One region of the Lysinibacillus telephonicus genome, then DNA from elsewhere that is predicted to be linked to it. Evidence: riboswitches for the same ligand, from Rfam matches in the RefSeq annotation. Region 1 holds a riboswitch; the other holds the start of a gene.
The links. Region 1 has a riboswitch for S-adenosylmethionine ahead of MKY04_RS01825 (O-acetylhomoserine aminocarboxypropyltransferase/cysteine synthase family protein). Riboswitches for the same ligand answer to the same signal wherever they lie in the genome.

Region 1 (5,662 bases):
CTAGCACCTGTACTTGATTCAAATGGTTTCCTACAAAACTACTTTATCGTTTCAGCGGCGAATCCCGAAATTTCTGCTTACGGATCAACACCAAACGAAGCGTTAAAACTTTATAAGACGGCACTTAATCGAAGTGGAGATTCTGTTGATGGAACATCTAATGCAGAAGAGGCAACTATTTCCGGAGATGTGTTGCGTGTTTATAAAGAAAGAATCGGTGATTATACAATTGTTTCATTCTTGCTGAATACGGGCCAAAACTTTATTGTAAGCTCGCAAAATGCTCCGCTTGTTATTTATTTGCAAGAAGGCGACCGTGTGGCAGTGACTTATTACAATACGGATGAACAGTTCCTGCCTGTTAAGGAAATTGTTATACAGGGAATTCCGGCGAAGTAAATAACGGTTTAAATAACTAAAAAAGAATCTGACCCCGTAAACGTTAGACATAATTCTAACTTTTGCGGGGTTTTTTAGATTTAACATGAAGATCTTTTTTTAATGTTTTTTTATTGATTGAAAATTTCACTAAACCAAGCATTAAAAATAACATGCTAATAGCCCAAAGAACTCCTGCGATGCCAAGTTTTAAAGATATTTCTTCAGATGCCATTGGGTGGTTTATATCTAATTTTATTGCGTTTAGGACTTGGATAACTGCTAAACTAAAAAATACTAGATACACTAATACCATTCCATATGCAGGTCTATATAATTTGCGATTTTTTGAAAATAATAATCTTAAAACTATAATGAATGCTACACCCATTATGGATGAAAAACCGGCTATTAACAGCCCCATCGTTTCTTGCTCCATTGGCATATCTTTTCACTCCTTAAAGTATCTTCGATTAAATTTAACACATTGTACCAAAATTCCTTTAATTTAGTTTTAATTATTCATTAAATCAAATTATTTAGCTATTATGCTTAATAAATCTCTTACAAATATCACTCTCATGGATTGCAAATAAAAAACAAGCTTAGAGAAAATCTCTAATGCTTGTGGTCGAATTTTAATTGATAGTATTTGCATATTAGCTAGAGAGATGATTCATTAAAGTATCATTCTGCGAGTAAATTGTTTTATAAGCATGAAGGAGGGGCATAGGACAGAAAACTTTTGCTTTAATGTCTGGACATATTGATGAGGCCAAGGAGGACTGTACGTATCTTCTTTTATGATCATTTTTCGGATAACTCGTTTTCTTTTTCTGTAATAAATTGAAGCATCTTATGTTTTCGAATTTCAATATGTTCTTCTTTATATGGCTTTAATTTAAAGAATTGTTCCTTTTGTTCAAGAAGCATTCTTCGTTCTTTTATAAATGAATTTTCTGGTTCATTCATAAATATATAGTCTAAATGGAATATTTGAAGTAAAGCAACCTCTGGATTTTCTAAGTTATAAACAAACTTCATATTCCAAATAGTTGTATATGAGACATATTGATTTACATATTCAGAGGCGAATTTGTATTTATCTTTATTTATATTTCCCTCTATATTTTTATGTATTTTTGCAAGTTCTACGTTTACTTCAGCAACTGTACGATAATAATGCCTAACATGTTTTATATGCTGTCGCTCTAAAAACATCGCAACTTGTTTATCTCCATTCATAGAAAACATCCTTTCAAACTCACAAACTTTCTTATTATTTTAACAAAAAAATAAAGAGAAGATTAGCTTACTATTTTACCGTATTTATGGAAAAGAGAACTTACTTTTTAATTAATCACAAGTAAGTTCTCTCTTTAGTCACATATTAATTCCTTTTATTTCCAGTTAAATCCTTTTGATGCTAAAAATTCTTTTATTTGTGGACGGCGCTGTTCAACTAAGAAATCTGCCATTTGTTTCGTCCAGTTGGCAACTTTGTTATTTGAACTGCGGCTTGCATAGTAGTTTTCCATAATTGAGTCATATTCATCAAGTAAAGAATCATACTTTTCTACATTGTATTCATTTTCATGAAGAACGGCTTCAACTGGAAGACGAGGTTTTGTTTCATTGCGTTTTGTTGGTATCCCAATTGTCATTGCAAATAGTGGGAAAACATACTCCGGAAGATTAAAAAGTTCACTAATCTCTGCTGGGTTGTTACGAGCACCACCAATATAGCAGATGCCATATCCTTCAGCTTCAGCTGCAATAACAAAGTTTTGGGCGAATAATCCAACATCAGCTACACCAACTAATACATTTTCAGCAGAATCTGCAACAATCTCAACTCCATGTTTTTGACCAGCCTTTTGTAAGCGTTTGAAGTCTACACAAAATAAAAATGAAGCGCCTGCAGTTTTAAATTGGAAATCATTTTTAGATAATTCACCAAGTTTTTGTTTCTTTTCTTCATCTGTAACCCAGATGACACTGTATGCTTGTACAAAATGTGAGCTTGCTGCCATTTGAGCTGTTTCTATTAATTCAATAACCTTTTCTTTTGGAATTGGTTCGCCTGTATATTTTCGTACGGATGAATGACTACGTAATAATTCTTTTACTGACATTTTGTTATCTCCCCTTTGAATTTGGTACTTTCTTAATAAAAATAGCCTTATGAGCAAAATCCCATAAGGCTATATTAGTATATTTTGCTTAGCTTTACAAAAATAAAACTTTGCTAAGCACTGCAGTTATTTTTTCTTAAAAGCTGCTGTTAACTTTGGTTCAGTGCCTACACGCATTCGATTTATATTTTCAAAATGCAGGAAAAATGCAACGAAAAATAATGTTAAAGAAATGAAAAATGGCCAAATTGTCGGTTCAATTATTAGGGCACTAATGCAAAAAATTACATATAGGATGAAAACGCCGATAATTAAATAATTTGTTAAAAGGCTAGTGATAATAAGAGCTAATACTGCTAATAACCCAAATTTCCAGTTTAATGCGATAAATATTCCAATTAATGAAGCAGTTCCTTTCCCTCCACGAAATTTCATGTGGATAGGGAAATTGTGACCTAGTATGACAGCTGCTCCGATAATAAACAGCAGAATTGAAATTTCGCTTTCTGAGAAGCTAGTGTAATTTAATAAGACTAATCGAAGTAATAAGATGGCAACAACACCTTTTGCGATGTCAATTAAAGCTACAAGCACACCATACTTCCAGCCAAGAGACAAGGTTGCATTTGAAGCACCCGCATTCCCATGGCCAACTTCTTTTAAGTTTACTCCTGACAATAAACTCGCAGCATTTGATCCATGAATACATCCGATAAAATAACCGATTATAAGGACGACAATTAATGCAAATAGCAATCTATAAACCTCCTTTCTATTACAGTATACTCGTTTAATATTTAAGAAGTTTCAAAAAAATTAAATTCATAGTTGACATAGTAATTTGCTTGGATTATAGTTAACTCAACGATGGAACATGAATCAAATACCTTTATCCAGAGAGGCGGAGGGACTAGGCCCTAAGATGCCCAGCAACCGGTGTTATTAACGCAAAGGTGCTAATTCCTACAGATTCTAATTAGATCTGAAAGATAAGGGGAGGAAAAATTGCTCAGTCAGCGAGCCCTCTTCTTAAAAGAAGAGGGCTTTTTGTTTTTCCGAATCTCCTCCTCATAAGATCGTCCATCTAAAATAAAAAAGGAGGAAGAAACATGTCACAATTACGTCCAGAAACACAATTACTTCATGGAGGTCAAAAGCCGGATCCGGTTACTGGGGCAATTGCAGTACCTATTTACCGAACAACCGCTTATGCTTTCGAAAATACGGAACATGCTCGTAAATTATTTGCATTAGAACAACCTGGCAACATTTACTCTCGAATTATGAATCCAACAGTTGATGTATTCGAACAGCGTGTTGCCCTTTTAGAAGGAGGAACTGCTGCGGTTGCTGTCTCATCTGGTGCAGCAGCAATTGCATTTTCGATTTTAAATGTGGCTGGTGCAGGCGATGAAATTGTTTCGGCTGGATCTCTGTACGGTGGTACTTACAATTTATTTGCAAATACTTTACCTCGCTATGGCATTACAACAATATTTGTAGATGAAACTAATCCACAAAACTTTGAAGCAGCAATCACTGATAAAACAAAAGCAATTTATGCTGAAACAGTAGGCAATCCAAGCTTAAATATCTTAGATATAGAGAAAATCGCGGAAATTGCTCATGCGCATGGACTTCCGCTAATTATTGATAATACTTTCCCATCCCCATACGGATGCAATCCAATTGAATTTGGAGCAGATGTAGTTGTTCATTCTGCAACTAAGTGGATTGGAGGACACGGTACAACAATCGGAGGTATTGTAGTAGATGCCGGTAAATTTGACTGGACACAAGGCCGTTTCCCTGGATTTACTGAGCCGGATGAATCATACCATGGGCTGCGTTATGGAATTGATACAGCAGCTGCGGCATTTGCTACAAAACTACGAGTTCAATTATTGCGAGACTTCGGTCCAACTTTAAGTGCTGATAGTGCATTTAACTTCTTGCAAGGCCTAGAAACGCTTCATTTGCGTTATACAAAGCATGGAGAAAATGCATTAAAGGTTGCAGAATATCTTGAAAACCACCCATTCGTGGAATATGTAAACTATCCTGGCAAAGAAAACTTCCCATCGCATTCATTGGCGAAAAAATACTTAAAAAATGGCTACGGCTCTATGCTTACATTTGGCATTAAAGGTGGCCGTGAAGCCGGAAGCAAAGTTATCGACAGTGTTCAATTGTTCTCTCACGTGGCTAACGTAGGGGATGCAAAATCTTTAATAATTCATCCAGCCTCAACTACTCATCAACAGCTATCACGTGAAGAGTTGAAAATTGCAGGTGTATCTGAGGAGCTCATTCGCTTATCAATAGGTTTAGAAGCTGTTGAAGATATCATTGCTGATTTAGATCAAGCTTTATCTAATGTTGCATCAAGTGAAGGTGTAGCTCAAACACAAGCGTAAATAATTTGTAGGATTGGTGAGAACAATTTAATCCGCATTCATTCGCGTAATAATTGTTCTGCCAACCTTCCTTAAGCCATTCATTAGGCAAATCATAACTTATTTTAAAACCTAGTAATTTAATTTGTTTTATTGACTTTTAAGAGATTGGTGAATATACTATTGTGTAGAGGGAATTGATAGAATTTTGTGGTCAATTTATTTATCAACTCTCATGCATCAATTCATTAGCATCTCCCGCTTTTGAATGATTTGTAGTTGCTTACATGTAGCAGTCTTACCCCTCAGACTGCTACACATTACATAAGAAGGAGTATGTTAAATGGGAAACATCTACAGTGCTCAAAATATCGCAGCATATTTTATATATGAACTAAATGAACAAAGGGTTTTTATCAACTCGGAAGCATTACAACATTTATTAGCTAAAGTTGAAATGGATTGGAAAAGCCGTTTCGGGCATAGTGCGTTTTCGGAAAATGTTTCATCTCTTACAACATCTAAATACGCAGTTAAAGAAGTGTATGAGGCTTATAAAGAATGTGGAGAATGCCATTTGCAAATACCTGCAAAAGAGTGGCACCTTGAGTATGGAAAGTTCCAGCTTGTCCATCGACCTTATGGTGTACCAGCTTTTACAGCCGATGAGCAGATGCTGATAAATAATATTATTGCAAAGTATCGCGAAGTTATTTTGAAAAAAGTATCATAGTTTATTCCCATTTAACATCT
Region 2 (5,662 bases), 1.9 Mb from region 1:
GAACGGCTATAGAGAATACGAAAAAACAGTTATTAATTAATGTTATAAAGGAGGAGCGATGGAGCTACAATTATTACAACAGAAATTATTAGAGCAGCTTGAAAGCAAAACTACTGGAACGATTGTTCAAAAAGACATTTGGTGCTTTCCTGTTCATACAATAAACGTTTCATATAAACCAGTACTTCGTACGAAAATGGACATTTTAATGAAAATGCTGCTTATTTCATTACAAAAAGCGAAATTTAAAAATAGTGAGCAATTAAGCGAAATTCTTTTAGTAGAAGAGCTCTTTGTACAAGATTTATTATCCAAAATGCATAAAACAGGGCTTATCACTAAAGTTGAGGATTGTTATCAATTAACTGAAAAAGGGTTGAAACAATTAGCAAATGGCGTTTATGAAGAAGATCAAGATACAACTTCCGTAGAGCTTTTATATAGCCCAACTCATCAGTCATTTTTTAGTGGGGATATTGAAGAAATTTTGGATTTTGAAGATTTTCCTGAAAAAATATATCGATATAGCTCACATGAGGAGGAGCTTAATATTGATAACGACAAGATTTTACCTGAAATACGAAAGCTGCAGCACAATTATGAAGACGATCAGCAATCAGATCAATTGTTCATTACATCAATCGATGCTATTGAAAATGTACAAATCAATGATATCCCATGTTTAGAGTTTATTATTTTTGATAAAGAAAAAAGTTCTTTTCATGCTCGAGTTTGGAACACACTGCTGGATTCTTGGGACACTACTCTTGAGTATCAATTACAAGAAAAAGAACAATCTATGTGGCAAGAAAAATATTAACAAAAAAATAAATCTCGAATATTGCAAATATTAATTTTCCATGTTAGTATTAGCTTAATTTCATCTTTCTTATCAAGAGAAGCAGAGGGACATGGCCCTATGAAGCTTCAGCAACCTCTAACAGCAGTTAGAAAGGTGCTACTTCCAGCAAGACGTTATGTCTTGAGAGATAAGAGTGCGCGTTTACATTGTACCTCTCATTCTCATGCTGGAATGAGGGGTTTTTTATTTGATTTAAAAGAGAGATGAAAACGGCATTATAAGAAATGGGGGAACAAGAATGCCTATAAATATACCAAAGAATTTACCTGCTGGAGAAAAATTGCGACAAGAGAAAATTTTCGTGATGGAAGAAGACCGCGCGAGAACGCAACAAATTCGTCCACTAAACATTTTAGTTTGCAACTTAATGCCAGAAAAAGAGAAAACAGAGCTGCAACTATTACGTTTATTAGGGAACACGCCTTTACAAACGAATGTAACGTTTCTAAACACAGCAACATATGCGTCGCGAAATGTTTCAAAATCGCACTTAGACACATTCTACAAAACATTTAATGAAATTAAGCACCGTCGTTTTGATGGCATGATTATTACAGGTGCACCAGTAGAACGTATGGAGTTTGAAGATGTTAACTATTGGGAAGAAATTACAGAAATTATGGATTGGGCAAAAATTAACGTAACATCTTGCATGTATATTTGCTGGGGAGCACAAGCTGCACTTTATCATCATTTTAATATCGGCAAATTTGAACTGCCAAGAAAATGTTCTGGCATTTATTCGCATGTCATTACAGATCTTACGGTTGATTTAGTAAGAGGATTTAGTGATGAGTATGTTGCTCCTCATTCAAGACATACTTCTGTATCTATTGATGATGTACGCAGCCATCCTGACTTAAGATTATTAAGCTACTCTGAAGAAGCTGGACCATTTATTATCCAATCAAAAGATACAAAGCATATTATGATTACTGGCCATTTAGAATATGATGCAACAACGTTGGCAGATGAATATATTCGCGATGTTGAAAAAGGGGAGCCAGTAGATATTCCAGTAAACTATTTCCCGAATAACGATCCATCAAAAACACCAAAAAACACATGGCGTGCCCATTCACATTTACTTTTCTACAACTGGTTAAACTACTACGTATACCAAGAAACACCATACGACTGGCATTTTGTCGATGACATGATTGAGTACCATATATAGAAAGTGTAACGGTTACTTAAGAATTTTCAAAATATAAATACAATTTATGTTGGGGTTGTTTAGAAATTAAAATTTCTGAGCAGCCCCTCAACTGTTTGTAATCAGCAACTTCTTTAATAATCGTGTCATTTTCATCAGTAGGCTCATCCTAAAATGGCTTCAAAAGCAGCCCCTTTTTTACTTTATAGAAAAAGTTATTAATTAATGAACGTTTTTTTATTATAGAAAGTCTAATGATTAAAGGGGGAGACATATGCAAAACTTTGAACGCGAGAAAAAAGCAATTGATGGTGATAAATCAGCCTTCCTCGAACTTTTAGAAATGTACGAAGATACGCACTATAGGATTGCTTTTAGTTATTTTAAAAATGAATATGATGCACTTGATGCCATACAGGAATTTACTTACCGCAGCTTAAAAAAACTCCATACTGTTAAAAAGCCGGAATATTTATCTACTTGGCTTATTCGAGTGTTATTAAATGTATGTCATGATATGCAGAAGAAAAAGAAACGTTTGGAATTACATGAATCAATTGAAATCGGACAACACAATGATTGTTCCTATTTAGAACTTTCCGAAGCAATTTCTAAACTATCGCCAGAACAACAACATCTTATTTACTTAAAATATTTTCAGGATTTAAAAAATGAAGAAATTGCAAGTGAAATAAATATCCCAGAAGGAACAGTAAAATCTCGCCTACATAATGCACTTCGGAAATTAAGATATTTTTTTGGGGAAGGAGGTCAATCATGAGTAATTTTAATAAGCAAGATTTTGAGAAATTAAAACGGGAGTTAGAAAAAATTGAAATCCCTAAGGAGAAAATACAGGCAGCACGGCAACAGGCATATGCAAAACACCTCCATTCAAGAAAACGTCAAATAAAAACATGGAAACAAGTGTCGATTGTTATGCTTCTCCTTATAGCATTTGTTACAACCGTACGTGTTTCACCAGCATTTGCACAAACAATCGCTAAGATCCCAGGGTTTGCTCCACTCGTTGAAATGATTACACAGGATAAAGGGGTAAAAGATATATTAGATAATCAATATTATGAAGAGCTTAATATTGTAGAAATAAAAAATGACCTTATATTAACTATTCTCGGAACAATAGCAGATGAATCCGGAATGATTATTTTCTATCAATTAGAAGCGCCTTATGATATTTCAGAACTTGAAACGAAAAAATTTAGACTTACACAAAATGATAAAGACATCGAGGCAGCTACAACTTATTCTTGGGCAGCAAAAGACTCAACGAAAATAATAGAAGAAAAGCTAGAAGTCGTTGCAACAAATAAAATAGATTATTCAAATCCAAACTTTCAGCTTGAACTGACATTTGACGATGCCAATAATACTTCCTTTACCGTACCTTTTACATTGAAAAAAGAAATTGTACCGACTAAAACCTATGAGATAAATCAACAATTGGAGATTGACGATCAAATTATTCATATAAAATCCCTTAAAATTTCTCCATTGCGTGCAGAAGTACAGATAACAGCGGATGACCAAAATACAATGCAAATATTACAAATCAATAAGTTAAAGGTTTTAGATGAAAATGGTGAAGAATGGGGCAAAATAACGAATGGATTCTCCGGTTTTGGAGGATTTAGAGAAAATGACAATAGTATTTTTATTCAAAGCAATTATTTTAGAGAACCACAAAGCTTAACACTTGTTATCGATGAGGTCGAGGCTTTACCTAAAGGGGAAGACTATATTGAAATTGATTTCCTTAAACAAGAAATTTTAAAAATACCTCCTCTCAAAGACTTTGAGTTATCCTTAAGAGACTTTGATATGTTCGATGTATCATATAAGTCGCCGCAAAACGATCATAAGCAATTGTTAAGTACTGTTATTGATGCAAATGGAAATAAATTTTATAGTGATGGACATTCATTTAGATATAGAGAAAATAGCACAACAGCAACTTATTCGTTTGATTTAAAAGGTGCAGTTAACCCAGTACGCGTCTATTTCAATAGCTATCCGAATTTCTTGGAAGGATCTGCTGAAATTAACATACCACTGGATGATAAATCAGACAGCTCACAGTGATGTGAGCTTTTTCTATTTCTTTGAATAATCAATTTCTATATAGAGAAACTACCTTTAAAAGGAGGTTGTTTAAAATTGAGTGAACAAATGAATTATGGTGAAGATTATAAATATATTCCAATGACCTCACTGATGAGTGGAATCGGAATTGAGGTAACACCAGATATTTACGCTTATACAATTCAAGTGGTTAATCTATGTATGGTTGGAGAAAAGGGGAAAGCAACAGGCTGGACATTAATTGATGCAGGGATGCCTAAATCAGCTGAAGCTATTATTAAAGAAGCCGAAAACCGTTTCGGTGAAAATGCACGTCCAAATGCAATTGTATTAACTCATGGGCATTTTGACCATGTTGGAGCAATAGTCGAATTAATTGAGCATTGGGATGTTCCCGTGTATGCACATGAAGCAGAAATACCTTATTTAACAGGGAAAAAAAGCTATCCTGAACCAGATTCTACTGTTGAGGGTGGACTTGTTGCAAAAATATCCCCTTACTTTCCAAATGATCCAATCAATCTAGGAACCCATGTTAAACCATTGCCCGTAGATGGAACAATTCCGCCATTAAAAGATTGGGTATGGATCCATACACCTGGACATTCGCCGGGACATGTATCATTCTTTAGAGAATCCGACCGTTCTTTAATTGTAGGGGATGCATTCGTTACCGTTAAACAAGAATCCCTTTTTAAAGTGCTGGTCCAAGACAAGGAAATTAGCGGTCCTCCAAGATATTTAACTACAGATTGGCAGCAAGCATGGGATTCAGTGAAAAAGTTAGAATCATTAAAACCAGCTGTTGCAATTACTGGCCATGGTGCACCAATGGAAGGTGATGATCTCAAACTTCAGTTGCAATGTTTAGCTATTGATTTTGATACAGTTGCAATTCCAACTCATGGTCGATACGTTAATGGTAATTAAAGAAAATGCATGACGAACCAAAAACGTCATGCATTCTTATTTGTAGGGATTAACTTTTATTTTAAAAAGGGAGCTTAATAAATTGACTTATTTAATTATTAGAGATATTATAGACTCATTAAATCTACAATAATAGAGGTGAAAAAATTGAAGTACTCAAAGGCAACTAATTATGCATTACATACAATTGTTTATTTAGCACTTTTACCTTCCCAAAAAACAATCGGGGTAAAACCTTTAGCTGAAGTTCAGAAAGTATCGCCCACATACCTCTCTAAGGTGCTAACTAACTTAGTTAAAGCTGGTTTTATTGAATCTGTTACAGGGGTTAAGGGTGGTTATAAATTAATAAAGGATCCAAAGGATATAACATTCTTAGATGTTATCGACGCTATTGAGGGGACTTCTTCATTATTTAATTGTAGTTTAGAAAATAATCTTCACGATCGACAAAACTGTTTCATTGAAAAAGTGATGAATGAAGCAGAACTAAAAATGGAAAATTACTTAAGAACACAATCTATTGAAAATGTTATTCAAAAAGTTAATGAAAATACAGTAAATCAAATCAAATCTATGGCTAATTAATTTTTTTACATCAATTAAAGACT

Region 2: linked by a shared signal. The riboswitch ahead of metA (homoserine O-acetyltransferase MetA) and the one ahead of MKY04_RS01825 (O-acetylhomoserine aminocarboxypropyltransferase/cysteine synthase family protein) in region 1 are both predicted to bind S-adenosylmethionine.

What each region holds. Positions count from the first base shown of each region.
Region 1 covers NZ_CP155468.1:385,875-391,536, forward strand. Annotated here, with positions in the region: gene MKY04_RS01800 (hypothetical protein) at 1-399, shown strand, start outside; gene MKY04_RS01805 (hypothetical protein) at 455-823, opposite strand; gene MKY04_RS01810 (hypothetical protein) at 1,186-1,623, opposite strand; gene nfsA (oxygen-insensitive NADPH nitroreductase) at 1,779-2,513, opposite strand; gene MKY04_RS01820 (glycerol-3-phosphate acyltransferase) at 2,640-3,269, opposite strand; SAM riboswitch class I at 3,400-3,509, shown strand; gene MKY04_RS01825 (O-acetylhomoserine aminocarboxypropyltransferase/cysteine synthase family protein) at 3,623-4,930, shown strand; gene MKY04_RS01830 (hypothetical protein) at 5,253-5,642, shown strand.
Region 2 covers NZ_CP155468.1:2,249,771-2,255,432, reverse strand. Annotated here, with positions in the region: gene MKY04_RS10690 (AAA domain-containing protein) at 1-40, shown strand, start outside; gene MKY04_RS10685 (hypothetical protein) at 59-820, shown strand; SAM riboswitch class I at 887-996, shown strand; gene metA (homoserine O-acetyltransferase MetA) at 1,101-2,039, shown strand; gene MKY04_RS10675 (sigma-70 family RNA polymerase sigma factor) at 2,293-2,799, shown strand; gene MKY04_RS10670 (DUF4179 domain-containing protein) at 2,796-4,121, shown strand; gene MKY04_RS10665 (MBL fold metallo-hydrolase) at 4,197-5,051, shown strand; gene MKY04_RS10660 (Rrf2 family transcriptional regulator) at 5,199-5,639, shown strand.